Regions from separate parts of the Klebsiella sp. genome, predicted to be linked through region 3. Evidence: predicted binding sites of a transcription regulator. Region 3 holds the regulator's gene; each other region holds the start of a gene.
The links. The regulator Fur, encoded in region 3, represses iron uptake genes when iron is present. The targets are predictions, from matches to a motif close to ATAATAATGAGAACNACTATCAA.
Positions count from the first base shown of each region.

Region 1 (3,172 bases), on a different contig from region 3:
GCTGGATAACGCCGCATTTGAAGCCGAGCAGGTAGGGAAATCGTTCACTGTGGAGTATCCGCCAGGGCCGTGGCCGCTGTACGGTAACCCCAATGCGCTGGAAAGCGCGCTGGAAAACATCGTGCGTAACGCGTTGCGCTACTCGCATACGAAGATTTCAGTGAGCTTCTCGGTGGATAAAGACGGGATTACGGTGAACGTCGATGACGATGGTCCGGGCGTCAGTCCGGAAGATCGCGAACAGATTTTCCGTCCGTTTTACCGGACCGACGAGGCGCGCGATCGCGAGTCTGGCGGTACCGGCCTGGGGCTGGCGATTGTTGAAGCTGCGGTTCAACAGCATCGCGGTTGGGTGAAAGCCGACGACAGCCCGCTGGGCGGCTTGCGCTTAACCATCTGGCTGCCGCTATACAAACGCACCTGATGAGTTTCTCCCGGCTGCAGAGTAGCAAGGATAGGTAGCCCGGACAGGTGCGCCAGCACCGCTTCCGGGAAATTATGCCACCTTGCGCTATGCTCCCGGGGGCGGCGCCAGGCGCCTGCCCGGGCTACGGTTCACCGCCGCCATCCGGGGAAATCATTTCCCCCACAATCTCCTGGAGTTGTCTTCGATCTGCCCGCTTAAACGCCGTTTCTGCATGGTACGGCTCCAGCTCACTGACAGCCCCGCCGCCGATAGCAGGCGGTGGTACTGTTCATCATCAAACGGCATAGACCAGGCGATCGCGCCAGCCTCGTGCACGCTAACATCGCTTAGTCGGGAAACCAGCTCCAGCGGCTCATCGCCGGATACCTGCCCACCCGCTACGACACGATACAGCCAGCCGGTTTTACCGCTGTTTTGCATCAGCTGCGCCATATCGCTAACAGCAAAGTGATAGTTGAGTTTGAAGCACGGTGAACGCGGCTGCGTCACCTGAATCAGTGCCTCTCCCCAACGGAAGATATCGCCAATAAAGACGTTTTGCTCCGTAAGCCCCTCGGTCGAGAGGTTCTCACCAAACGCCGGGGCGCAGAACAGGTCCGCCTGCTGAGGCAGCTCGCGAGCCCAGTGGGCATAATGTTCACGCGGATAGTGGCACAGCGCGCGGTCCGGCCCGCCGTGAATTTTCTTCTCCGCCTGCTCATCGCCCTCAAGGCCGAGATCGCCGAGGGTTAATTCACCATCGACCTGAATTTTGCTTATTGCGCTCGGGCGGCTGCCGGGATAGTCGCGAATGCGCCCAATGTAGACATTTAGCGGATAGTGCATCTGCTGCTCCTTGCTGCGGACATAAAAAAAGCGAGCCATCAGACTCGCTTCTCGCTCAGCACAATGCAACCTTATTTTTTGGCGGCAAAACGCGCTGCGGCTTCGTCCCAGTTAACCACGTCCCAGAACGCTTTGATGTAGTCCGGGCGACGGTTCTGGAATTTCAGGTAGTAAGCGTGTTCCCACACGTCCAGACCCACAATTGGGAAACCGGAAGCACCAGAGATAGCTTCGCCCATCAGCGGGGAATCCTGGTTCGCTGTAGAAACCACAGCCAGCTTATCGCCTTTGAGCACCAGCCACGCCCAACCGGAGCCGAAACGGGTAGCAGCCGCTTTTTCAAATTCCGCTTTGAAGTTATCAACGGAACCGAAATCGCGCTCGATAGCCGCTTTCAGGTCGCCCTGCAGCGTAGTACCGGTTTTCAGGCCTTTCCAGAACAGGCTGTGGTTAGCATGGCCGCCAGCGTTGTTACGCAGAACGGTTTTTTTGTCAGCCGGCAGCTGATCCAGTTTGGTGATCAGTTCTTCAGCAGACAGGCTAGCGAATTCCGGCAGGCTTTCCAGCGCAGCGTTGGCATTGTTAACGTAGGCCTGGTGGTGTTTAGTGTGATGGATTTCCATCGTCTGCTTGTCAAAATGCGGTTCCAGGGCGTCATAAGCGTACGGCAGGGCTGGCAGTGTATAACTCATAATCATCTCCATTATTGTCGAGCGGCGGAAGGTGTTAATGCCGCGTAAGCAGTTGGTTCATTATAGTTAATTAAATGATATTGAAAACGCTTATCAATGCCGTATTTTTAATAAGGTTATAACAGACGGTTATACACGTGGTTTTGTGATGTAGAACAACGAATTAAGCTTCTGGTTGCCAAAGAAGGATGTTATGTGGCAACAGGCTGAAGGCAGTAAAACTGACCGATTTTTACACTCATCGGGTCGGAAAATGATTTATCCGATAAAAAATAGATGAGGATAGAATCAATGAATCACGCGATTACGATGGGTATTTTTTGGCATTTGATAGGTGCAGCCAGTGCAGCCTGTTTCTATGCCCCGTTCAAGAAAGTTAAACATTGGTCCTGGGAAACCATGTGGTCTATCGGCGGGATTGTCTCATGGCTGATACTCCCCTGGGCCATCAGCGCCATGCTGCTCCCTGATTTTTGGGCCTACTACGGCTCCTTTAATGCCTCCACGCTCCTGCCGGTGTTCCTGTTCGGCGCAATGTGGGGTATCGGCAATATCAACTACGGCTTGACCATGCGCTATCTCGGCATGTCGATGGGGATCGGTATCGCCATTGGCATTACGTTGATTGTCGGCACGCTAATGACCCCAATCCTCAACGGTCAATTCGATGTCTTAATTAACACTAAAGGCGGCCAAATGACGCTGCTCGGCGTGCTGGTTGCGGTGATTGGCGTGGGGATAGTCACTCGCGCAGGCCAGCTCAAAGAGCGCAAAATGGGCATCAAAGCCGAAGACTTCAACCTGAAAAAGGGGCTGGTACTGGCGGTAATGTGCGGCATTTTCTCGGCCGGCATGTCCTTTGCGATGAACGCCGCAAAACCGATGCATGAAGCCGCCGCCGCGCTCGGCGTTGACCCACTCTACACCGCGCTGCCAAGCTACGTGGTGATTATGGGCGGCGGTGCGCTGGTCAACCTCGGCTTCTGCTTTATTCGCCTGGCCAAAGTGAAAAACTTGTCGATCAAAGCCGACTTCTCGCTGGCGAAGCCGCTCATCATCAGCAATATCCTGCTTTCCGCATTAGGCGGCCTGATGTGGTACCTGCAGTTCTTCTTCTACGCCTGGGGCCACGCCAGCATTCCGGCACAATACGACTACATGAGCTGGATGCTGCATATGAGCTTCTATGTCTTGTGCGGCGGGCTGGTTGGCCTGGTGCTGAAAGAGT
Region 1 covers NZ_JAPUEW010000100.1:80,030-83,201, reverse strand. The annotation lists gene cpxA (envelope stress sensor histidine kinase CpxA) at 1-424, shown strand, start outside; gene yiiM (6-hydroxyaminopurine reductase) at 578-1,252, opposite strand; gene sodA (superoxide dismutase [Mn]) at 1,324-1,944, opposite strand; gene rhaT (L-rhamnose/proton symporter RhaT) at 2,236-3,172, shown strand, end outside.
Region 1: a site for Fur is predicted at 2,019-2,041, ahead of sodA (superoxide dismutase [Mn]). Genes of this name have one in related genera too.

Region 2 (3,172 bases), on a different contig from region 3:
ATCGGTTAGTGCAATATTGTCTTCGGTAAACAGCGAGAAAATCTCAGCGCTGGAATACGGACTTCGGCCGGTTGCCGAGATGCCGTCAATAGAGCCATAAGAAAGAGACTGGGTCGTCGATACGCCATCTTTCATCCGCTGCTGGTTCCACTCGGTCCCCAGCGTCAGGTTTTGCTCAAACCCGAAGGTAAACGGAATATTCACCTCGCTGTGCAATAGCACATCCGCCAGGTCGATATCGGAGAATTCGCTCCCCGAGAAGATCCCTTCCGTTCCGCCCGCCAGCCCCTCGTTCATGCGCGAGTTACGGGTGTGCTCATACTGAGCATAGGTATTGCTGGTCACGCCATTATCCCAGCCGCCGGTCCACGTCACCCCGTAAGTCTGGCGATAGAGGCGGTTAGTCTCTTTGCCGTACATACTTTTCACCAGCGTGCTGGTGTTGGTATTTTGCGTGTCGCCAGCGTACAGATTACCCTGACGGCTGTAGCCGGTTTCGAACTCCAGCGCCTGCATCGGCGCAAACTCCCAGCGCAGTTTGCCGTGGATATCTTTGTTCTCTACGCCTTCACGTCCCGCTGGATAAGAGCCCGCATAGGTACCGGTTCGTGCCGCTTCGTGGCCGGAGTTAATATCCTGGGCGTCGGCCTGCGTTTTGCTCAGGTTGCCCCATAGATTAAAGCTAACCTCATCCGACAGCGGGCCGTTAAGACTAAAGTTAGTGCGCTTCGTCGATCCCTCTTTACGGTGCTGAGGAGCGTTCATATAGGTATTCCAGGAACCATGCCATTCGCTGGTCGCCGGTTTAGTGACAATATTAACCACTCCGCCCATTGCGCCATTACCGTAGCGGGCCGCCGCAGGGCCGCGAATGACATCGATATGGTCGATCATTTCTGCCGGAACCCAACTGGTATCACCGCGCGTATCACGGTCTCCGCGCCAACCATAGCGCACGGAGTTACGGCTGGTCACCGGTTTACCGTCTACCAGAATCAGCGTGTTCTCCGGTCCCATACCGCGAATATCGACCTGGCGGTTATTACCGCGCTGGCCGCTGGTGGAGTTGCCGGTAAGGTTGACGCCCGGTTGGGTTCGAATCAGTTCTGAAACGTCGCGAGCCGGTGGATGCTTGCGGATTTCATCGGCGGTAATAGTGGATACGCCGGGGGCTTGCAGGTTCTGCGTTGCCGCGGTCACGACCATCGTTTCATCGTGATTTTCTGCGGCAATCGCCGTATCGGATTTCTTTGTTTCGTCTGAAGTGTTGCCCTCGGCGGCCAGCGCTGGCAGCGCCCCCCCCAGGATAGCCATGTGGATCAGCACAGCCAGCGAGTAGTGCGAAGTGTGTTTCATGGAATATGCCCTGTTTTCTTTTATTGCTGTCGGGGCACGCCTTCTTCATCAGTCAGATAAACAACGGCAGTGACTTCCATGCATAGGGCAACGTCTCTGGTTTTGGCGTAAGCAGAGCCCTCCCGATGCAATACCGGGATATCGATTCAAAATTTACGCCAAAAAATAGAAAATTTTGCCCTGGCAACACGAAGAAATAAACGCGCCACGCTATTCTTTGATAGTGTTTGCCGATCAGCACGCAATAGGATTATTGTGCCGAACCACGTTATTAGAAATGAGATTTATTATCAAGTTGATAGTTATTCATCATGCAAATAAATTAAAATACAACAGCAAAAACAGATAGATAAAAATTTTTAAATCTATTTAATACCATGACCAAATTAAACAAATGAATTGTATCTACATTAAAAAAACACAATTCATCCATATTATTTCCACAATTATTTAAGTAAGCTCTGTTTTATTATTGCAATATAAATACTGATCTTGTTAATTAATAAAATAATTAACATCCAGATTTGTAGTCCCTCATACATGCTTGCCATGCATGCTAACTACGCAGGATTGACTAGAATAAAACAATCCCCCTGCGGAGCACCGCGCCATGAACACCCTGTCGTCATATCGATACCTTATCGGCTGGCTGACCTGCCTTGCCGCCCTGCTATTTTTCAGTTCGGTTAACGCGGCCTCAGAAAATAAACGCGCTGAGCCAGACGAACGCGAGGCCCTTGAAGTTAACGTCGAGGATATGTTGCAACCATGGCAGGGCGATTTGCCGGGTATGCTCGACCGACGAACAATCCGGGTTTTAACTACCTACAGCAAAACCTTTTTCTTTATCAACAAAGGCACCCAGCGCGGCGCTACGCACGATATCTTTATGGAGTTTGAACGCAGCCTGAATCAAAAATTAGCGAAAGAGAAGAAGCTTAAGCATCGCCATCTCAAAGTGCGGATCATTTTTGTTCCCGTTGTCCGCGACCAGCTCATCAGCGCGCTTAACGCCGGTAAAGGGGATGTTATCGCCGCTAACATGACCATCACACCGGAACGTCAACAGCAAATGACGTTTACCGCGCCTATCTATTCCCACGTTCAGGAACTGCTGCTTTCTGGCCCTGGCTCTCCTAAAGTGGAAAATCTGCAACAACTCTCCGGCAAAACGGTATTTGTGCGCACATCGTCGAGCTATTACGCAAGTCTGGTTGCGCTCAATGCGCACTTTGCGCAAGAGTCCCTGCCGCCCGTGATGATTAAACCAGCCCCCGAAGCGCTGGAGGATGAAGATTTAATAGAGATGCTCAGCGCCGGACTTATCCCGCTGACCGTGGTCGATCGCCATAAGGCGATGTTCTGGAAACAGGTTTTTCCAAAAATTCAGGTTCACCAGGACATCATTCTGCGCAACGAGGGCAATATTGGCTGGGCGGTACGCAGCAACAGCCCTCAGCTCCTCGCGTTACTTAATCATTTCATCAAAGAAAACAGCCAGGGCAGCAAGCTGGGTAATACGATCCTGCTGCGCTATCTGAAAGATGCTAAATACGTTAAAAACGCGGCGGCGCAGAAGGAGCGACGTAAATTTCTCACGATGGTGGAAATTTTCCGTAAATACGGCGATCGCTATGACGTCGACTGGCTGCTGATGGCGGCGCAGGGGTATCAGGAGTCGCGCCTTAATCAGTCGGTGCGGAGCCACGTTGGCGCAATTGGCGTCATGCAGGTGATGCCGAATACCGGTAGGGAGCTGAAGGTCGGCGATATTAAGCAGCTCGATCCCAATATCCATGCTGGGGTGAAATATATG
Region 2 covers NZ_JAPUEW010000076.1:506-3,677, reverse strand. The annotation lists gene QVF11_RS22850 (TonB-dependent siderophore receptor) at 1-1,356, opposite strand, end outside; gene QVF11_RS22845 (MltF family protein) at 1,967-3,172, shown strand, end outside.
Region 2: a site for Fur is predicted at 1,628-1,650, ahead of QVF11_RS22850 (TonB-dependent siderophore receptor). Genes of this name have one in related genera too.

Region 3 (3,172 bases):
CTTTCATGTAGCAGAGTGTGCAGTCGGGCGTGATTGCTGTTTCCGCGCCCTTCTCAGTTCTGCTATCATTGCCCCTATCTGTGGGCATTTAAGTCCCTACCACATCATTAAGTTTCAAGAGGTTATTTTACTCATGGCAATCATCGGCATCTTTTTTGGCAGCGACACCGGCAACACCGAAAATATTGCAAAAATGATTCAAAAGCAGCTTGGTAAAGATGTTGCTGATGTGCGCGACATTGCCAAGAGCAGCAAAGAAGATCTGCAAGCTCACGATATTCTGCTGCTCGGCATCCCAACCTGGTACTACGGTGAAGCACAGTGTGACTGGGATGATTTCTTCCCGACGCTGGAAGAAGTCGATTTCAACGGCAAACTGGTCGCGCTGTTTGGCTGCGGCGATCAGGAAGACTACGCTGAATACTTCTGTGATGCGCTGGGTACCATTCGCGACATCATCGAACCCCGCGGCGCCACTATCGTTGGTCACTGGCCGACCGCTGGATATCATTTTGAAGCATCTAAAGGTCTGGCAGATGACGACCACTTCGTGGGTCTGGCCATCGACGAAGACCGTCAGCCAGAACTGACTAACGAACGCGTGGAAAAATGGGTAAAACAGATTTCTGAAGAGCTGCACCTCGAAGAAATCAAGAATGCCTGAGTCTAAACGGCGTTATCGTCAGATTTCGCCGAATTAATAGATAAAAGCAATCAAAGTTATAGCTACAAGTTTTTAACTTTTAATCACATATCTGTACAATGTCCTCTGATTTAACGAGGTCACGTGAAGCACTTTGTAGCCAGTGCCTCGTTTTTGACAGCATACAAGGCCCGATGCTTGCAGTTTTCATTTCACCATGGCAGTTCTATAATGAGACGCATTACATCGGGTGATTCTCTGTATTACTTCCGTTGATGGAAGTAGATCGTTTAGCAACAGGACAGATTCCGCATGACTGACAACAATACCGCATTAAAGAAGGCTGGCCTGAAAGTGACACTTCCGCGATTAAAAATCCTGGAAGTCCTGCAGGAACCGGATAACCATCATGTCAGTGCGGAAGACTTATATAAACGCCTGATTGATATGGGTGAAGAGATTGGTCTGGCAACCGTCTATCGCGTACTGAACCAGTTCGACGACGCCGGCATCGTCACCCGTCATAATTTCGAAGGTGGTAAATCCGTTTTCGAGCTAACGCAACAGCATCATCACGATCATCTGATTTGCCTTGATTGCGGCAAAGTGATCGAATTTAGCGATGACTCAATTGAAGCTCGTCAACGTGAGATTGCCTCCCGACACGGTATTCGCCTCACCAACCACAGCCTGTACCTGTACGGTCACTGTGCAGAAGGCGATTGCCGCGAAGATGAACATGCCCACGACGCGGTGGAAAAGTAATTCCCCGTTGCGTAAGCAGCAAAAAGCCAACCTGACGGTTGGCTTTTTTTATGGCTACGAAAAGTAAAAATCAGGGTTTCGTGTTGTTGCTACGAATCTCTTTCCAAATCTGGTCACAGCGCGACTGTACTGCCTGATCGTTACCGGTTTTACGCGCCTGGATACATTGCTGGTAATCCAGTACTCGCACGCTTTCCTGGGTGGCGAACTGCTGATGCTGCTTCTCTTGCTTCAGAACGTCTAATACGCTCTGGCAGGCTTCGACTTTATCTGGGTTACCTTCAGCAGTATTAATACAGGCGCTGTAGGCATCTTTTAACTTTGAATCCTCTTTCGGCGCTGGCGACTGCGTGCAGGCAACCAGACCTGCCGCCACAATGGCGACAAGCAATAGCTTCTTCATAATCGACCTCGGGAAATTGCGGCAGGATCACGCCCGCCGCACTGGCATCAGAAAATGGTGAATGGAGCAATAACCATGAACTTCACGTCGCGCTCATCCTGGAAGATGTTGCCGTAGCCGCCGCTCCAGCTTGGGATATCGGAGTGGTTGTCGTATTGAGTAAAGTGCAGTTTAAACAGCGTACCCTTCGCGCGTCCTTCCTGTACGGTGTACATCGCATCCAGGCTATAGGCTGACTCTTCCAGACGTTTGTCAGGGTTGTAGTAAGCATCAGGAGAAGACATTTTTCCTGGTTTTGCATCCCATGCATAAACATAGGACGCGCCGAAGGCCCAACCCGGCATATTCCAGTTCTTCATGTCATACATCGCACCGAAGAACACCGCTTTTTCACCGTTGGCGTTGAAGTCAGAGCGGTTATCCCACCAGACATCCAGACGACCGTTAGATGAGGCGTAAGTCGGCGTCATACGCTGCAGGAAGTAGCCCTGCTGACCATCGGCTTTAACCCAGGTTCCTTCCAGGCGCAGGTCGAGAACATCAGCAACCTTATAGCCAAAGGTCAATGCCTGTAGCCAGGCGGTACCATCATAAATATCGTTCGCCCCGCCGTTGCTGACTTTATCGCGAGTACCGTAGAACTGGTAGCTGGTGGTTAGCGGCGTGCCTGCGACATCAAATTTGTAGCTGGCCTTAGCGAAATACTGGTCGATGTAACCCTGTGCCTGGCCAAATGCGGCTTCCAGCACGAGGTCATTTTTAAAATCATACTTGGCGCCGAGAGAGTGGAGATAATCAACCTTGGTTTTCTTGTCGTTCTGATAGAACTCATCCATCTCAATGTGCCACGGCGCTTTATATTCGTTTGTCCACATATAGGAGAAACTCAGCGCGCCCGCATCGCCGTAGTCAAAATTAGCACCGGCTTCAGCCCCCTGATAGGTACCCGGCATAAAGCTCCAGTGCGGAGCCAGCAAGGTTTGACCGGTAGGCTGGATATAGCCAGCACGCGCCCATGCCGGGCCAAATTTAAATTTGGCGGCTGCTTTGTACAGGCTGATCCCGCTCTTATCACCGGAATAGTCTTCATCGTAAGTTTTATTGCGTGAGGAGAAAGCGATTTCGTTCGGGTGTCCGCTGTCGCTGCTTTCACCCATTTCGATGGCGGTAAAGGCCGCAACATCAATGCCGAACATATCGGCGGCATAGCCGGACTGGAAGTCGAGGTTGGCGTTCCAGGTGGAATGAGAAAGGTTAGTTTTGTATTTGTCGCCGTCGGTCACATCTTTACGGTCACGTTCACGCTGCCAGTAATAGATGCCGCCGGTTAACGTTGAATCATCAATGAACCCTTCCGCTTT
Region 3 covers NZ_JAPUEW010000075.1:119,919-123,090, reverse strand. The annotation lists gene fldA (flavodoxin FldA) at 134-664, shown strand; gene fur (ferric iron uptake transcriptional regulator) at 956-1,408, shown strand; gene QVF11_RS22580 (ChiQ/YbfN family lipoprotein) at 1,479-1,811, opposite strand; gene chiP (chitoporin ChiP) at 1,859-3,172, opposite strand, start outside.

Region 4 (3,172 bases), on a different contig from region 3:
TTACCCGCCAGCGCGTTGTGTAATGCGGTTGTCGCCTCAGCGGCGTTCAACGTGCCGTTGGTGCGGTTGTTTACGCTATCAATCAGCAGAATACTACCTGCTGTCACGCCACCCGCTTGCAGCATTTGTCCAACCATCGGCTGCACTGCGCTGCTCCAGTCATAATGACGCACGCGCGGGGCCGGTTGCGCTGGCTCCTCGCCATGTTCAATTGGGCCTGGCTGCGTAGGTATCACAGGAATACTTGGCACAGTCGGCTGCGGCTGAACAGGCTGCTGCGGTTTTGGCTGTGCTTCCTCAACGGGAGCGGGCTGCTGACCTGGCCCTACGCACCCGGCAAGGAATATCGCCAGTGCGGTAACAAGTGCATAGCGACACATTTTAATCATTACGATGACCTCTTACAGATAAAGATAAAGTCGGGCCTTGTGCGCCCCCAGAATATTGGCGCTGCCGTAAAGCGTGATCGAGGAGTGCGCGGGAACCGTTATGCTGCGCGCCGGTTCAAGTGGATGCATCTCCAGCCCTCTGGCGTCATACCAGAAAAAGCGATAGTGCACGGTCACCGGTACCTGGCGCTCATTAAATAGTCGTGTGGTCGCCGTCGCTTGTATCTCTGAGGCGGTCACCGTCGGTACTTCAGCGCTAATCCCCGCCGCCAGTACGTTAGATTCCATCACCAGACTTTGCTGATCGCTGACCGGTATTTCCGGATGCGAGCTGCATCCAACCAGGAGCGTCGCGGCCAGAAGTGCGCCGAAATGGGCTGCGCGCATGGGTATTAACCTTTGTGGGCCAGCATTGGACCTAATGGACGCCCACCCAGCAGATGCATGTGGATATGGTAGACCTCCTGACCCCCGTGGCGATTGCAATTGACGATCAGACGGTAGCCATCGTCAGCCAGCCCCTCGTCGCGGGCAATTTTCGCCGCAACGGTCATCATCCGGCCAAGAGCCAGTTCATGCTCCGTAGTTACATCGTTGACAGTTGGAATCAGGATATTAGGAATGATCAGAATATGGGTCGGTGCCTGCGGAGAGATATCGCGAAAAGCGGTGACCAACTCGTCCTGATAAACAATATCCGACGGGATCTCCCGGCGAATGATTTTACTGAAAATCGTTTCTTCTGCCATGACTGATTCCTTATTAATTTTTATACCGTGCTCTGGCCTGCCCCTGCATATAAACGCGGATGCACAGGATTCGCTTAAGAGTATGAGCGAGTTACTCCCACTCTTTCAACCTGAAAGCGTTTTTTCTTACGCGACAAAGGACTTAGCTGCTGACTGATTAATCATAACTCTGTGGAAAGTTGTTAGTCATAACAACCTACCCCCAACTTTTTCAGAGCAATGCTTACTTCTGTTTACACTTTAAATATTAATGCGTATATTTCTCATTTGTATTCACATTGAATGCAACGCGCTTTCGATCGACCGCGGTCACAGAGCCCCGGCGAATAATAATTATCTTATGATCAAGGGTTTATGATGTCTCTCTCCACCACCTTCCAGGATGGGCGTATCACACCGTCCCTGCTTGCTATGGGCATAGCGTTGGCGCTCTTTCCTCAGCTCAGCCAGGCCGTCAGCAAGGCCGAAGACACGATTATTGTAGAAGGTTCCGCAGATACCGGCTCAGATACGCAAGAGCAGGATTACAGCGTCAAAACCACCTCCGCCGGGACCAAAATGGAGATGGCCCAACGCGATATTCCGCAATCGGTCAGTATCATTACCGAACAGCGGATGCAGGACCAGCAGTTGCAAACTCTGGGTGACGTGATGGACCACACTACCGGGATCAGCAGCAGCCAGGCCGACTCTGACCGCACCAGCTATTACTCCCGTGGTTTTCAGATAGATAACTATATGGTTGATGGCATTCCGACCTGGTTTGAATCCCGCTGGAACCTGGGCGATGCCCTTACCGACATGGCACTGTTCGAGCGAGTAGAAGTCGTGCGCGGCGCCAATGGCCTGCTGACAGGTACGGGTAACCCAGCCGCATCAATCAACATGATTCGTAAACATGCCACCAGCCGCGAGTTTAAAGGCAATATCTCTGCGGAGTACGGTAGCTGGAATAAGCAGCGATACGTTGCTGATATGCAAAGCCCGCTCACCGAAGAGGGTAACGTACGCGCGCGCATTATCGCTGGCTATCAAAATAATGATTCGTGGCTCGATCGTTATAACAGCGAAAAAACCTTCTTCTCCGGCATTCTTGATGCTGACCTCGGGACCTCAACCAGTTTATCCGCAGGCTACGAATATCAGCGTATCGACGTGAATAGCCCAACATGGGGCGGCCTGCCGCGCTGGAATACCGATGGCAGCAAAAACCACTACGATCGTTCTCATAGCACAGCCCCTGATTGGGCCTATAACGACAAAGAGATCAACAAAGTTTTCGTCACGCTGAAACAGCGCTTTGCCGATACCTGGCAGGCGACCATGAATGCAACCCATTCAGAGGTTAAATTCGACAGCAAAATGATGTACGTAGACGCGTACGTTAATAAAGAGACCGGGATGCTAGTTGGTCCTTATGGCAATTACGGTCCGAGCTTTACCTACGTTGGCGGTACCGGCTGGAACAGCGGCAAACGTAAAGTCGATGCCGTGGATTTGTTTGCAGATGGCGGCTACGACCTGTTTGGTCGCCAGCACAACCTGATGATTGGCGGCAGCTACAGCAAGCAAAATAACCGCTACTTCAGCTCCTGGGCAAACGTATTTCCGGATGAGATCGGTAATTTCTATGACTTTAATAGTGCCAGCTTCCCGGAAACCAACTGGGGACCGCAGAGCCTGGCGCAGGACGATACCACGCGAATGAAATCGGTATATGCGGCGACTCGTATCTCCCTGCTTGATCCGCTGCACCTGATCCTTGGCGTCCGCTATAACAATTGGAGTATCGAGACGCTGACCTATAATATGGAGAAAAACCATACTACGCCGTACGCCGGTCTGGTTTACGACATCAACGATAACTGGTCGGCCTACACCAGCTATACCTCCGTTTTCCAGCCGCAGAATAAGCGTGATAGCTCCGGTAAATATCTGACCCCGGTTACCGGTAATAACTATGAAGTCGGCCTGAAGTCCGACTGGATGGACAGCCGCCTGACCACCACCCTCTCCATATTCCGCATCGAACAG
Region 4 covers NZ_JAPUEW010000094.1:59,172-62,343, reverse strand. The annotation lists gene lpoB (penicillin-binding protein activator LpoB) at 1-380, opposite strand, end outside; gene QVF11_RS26125 (YcfL family protein) at 402-776, opposite strand; gene hinT (purine nucleoside phosphoramidase) at 782-1,138, opposite strand; gene fhuE (ferric-rhodotorulic acid/ferric-coprogen receptor FhuE) at 1,496-3,172, shown strand, end outside.
Region 4: a site for Fur is predicted at 1,389-1,411, ahead of fhuE (ferric-rhodotorulic acid/ferric-coprogen receptor FhuE). Genes of this name have one in related genera too.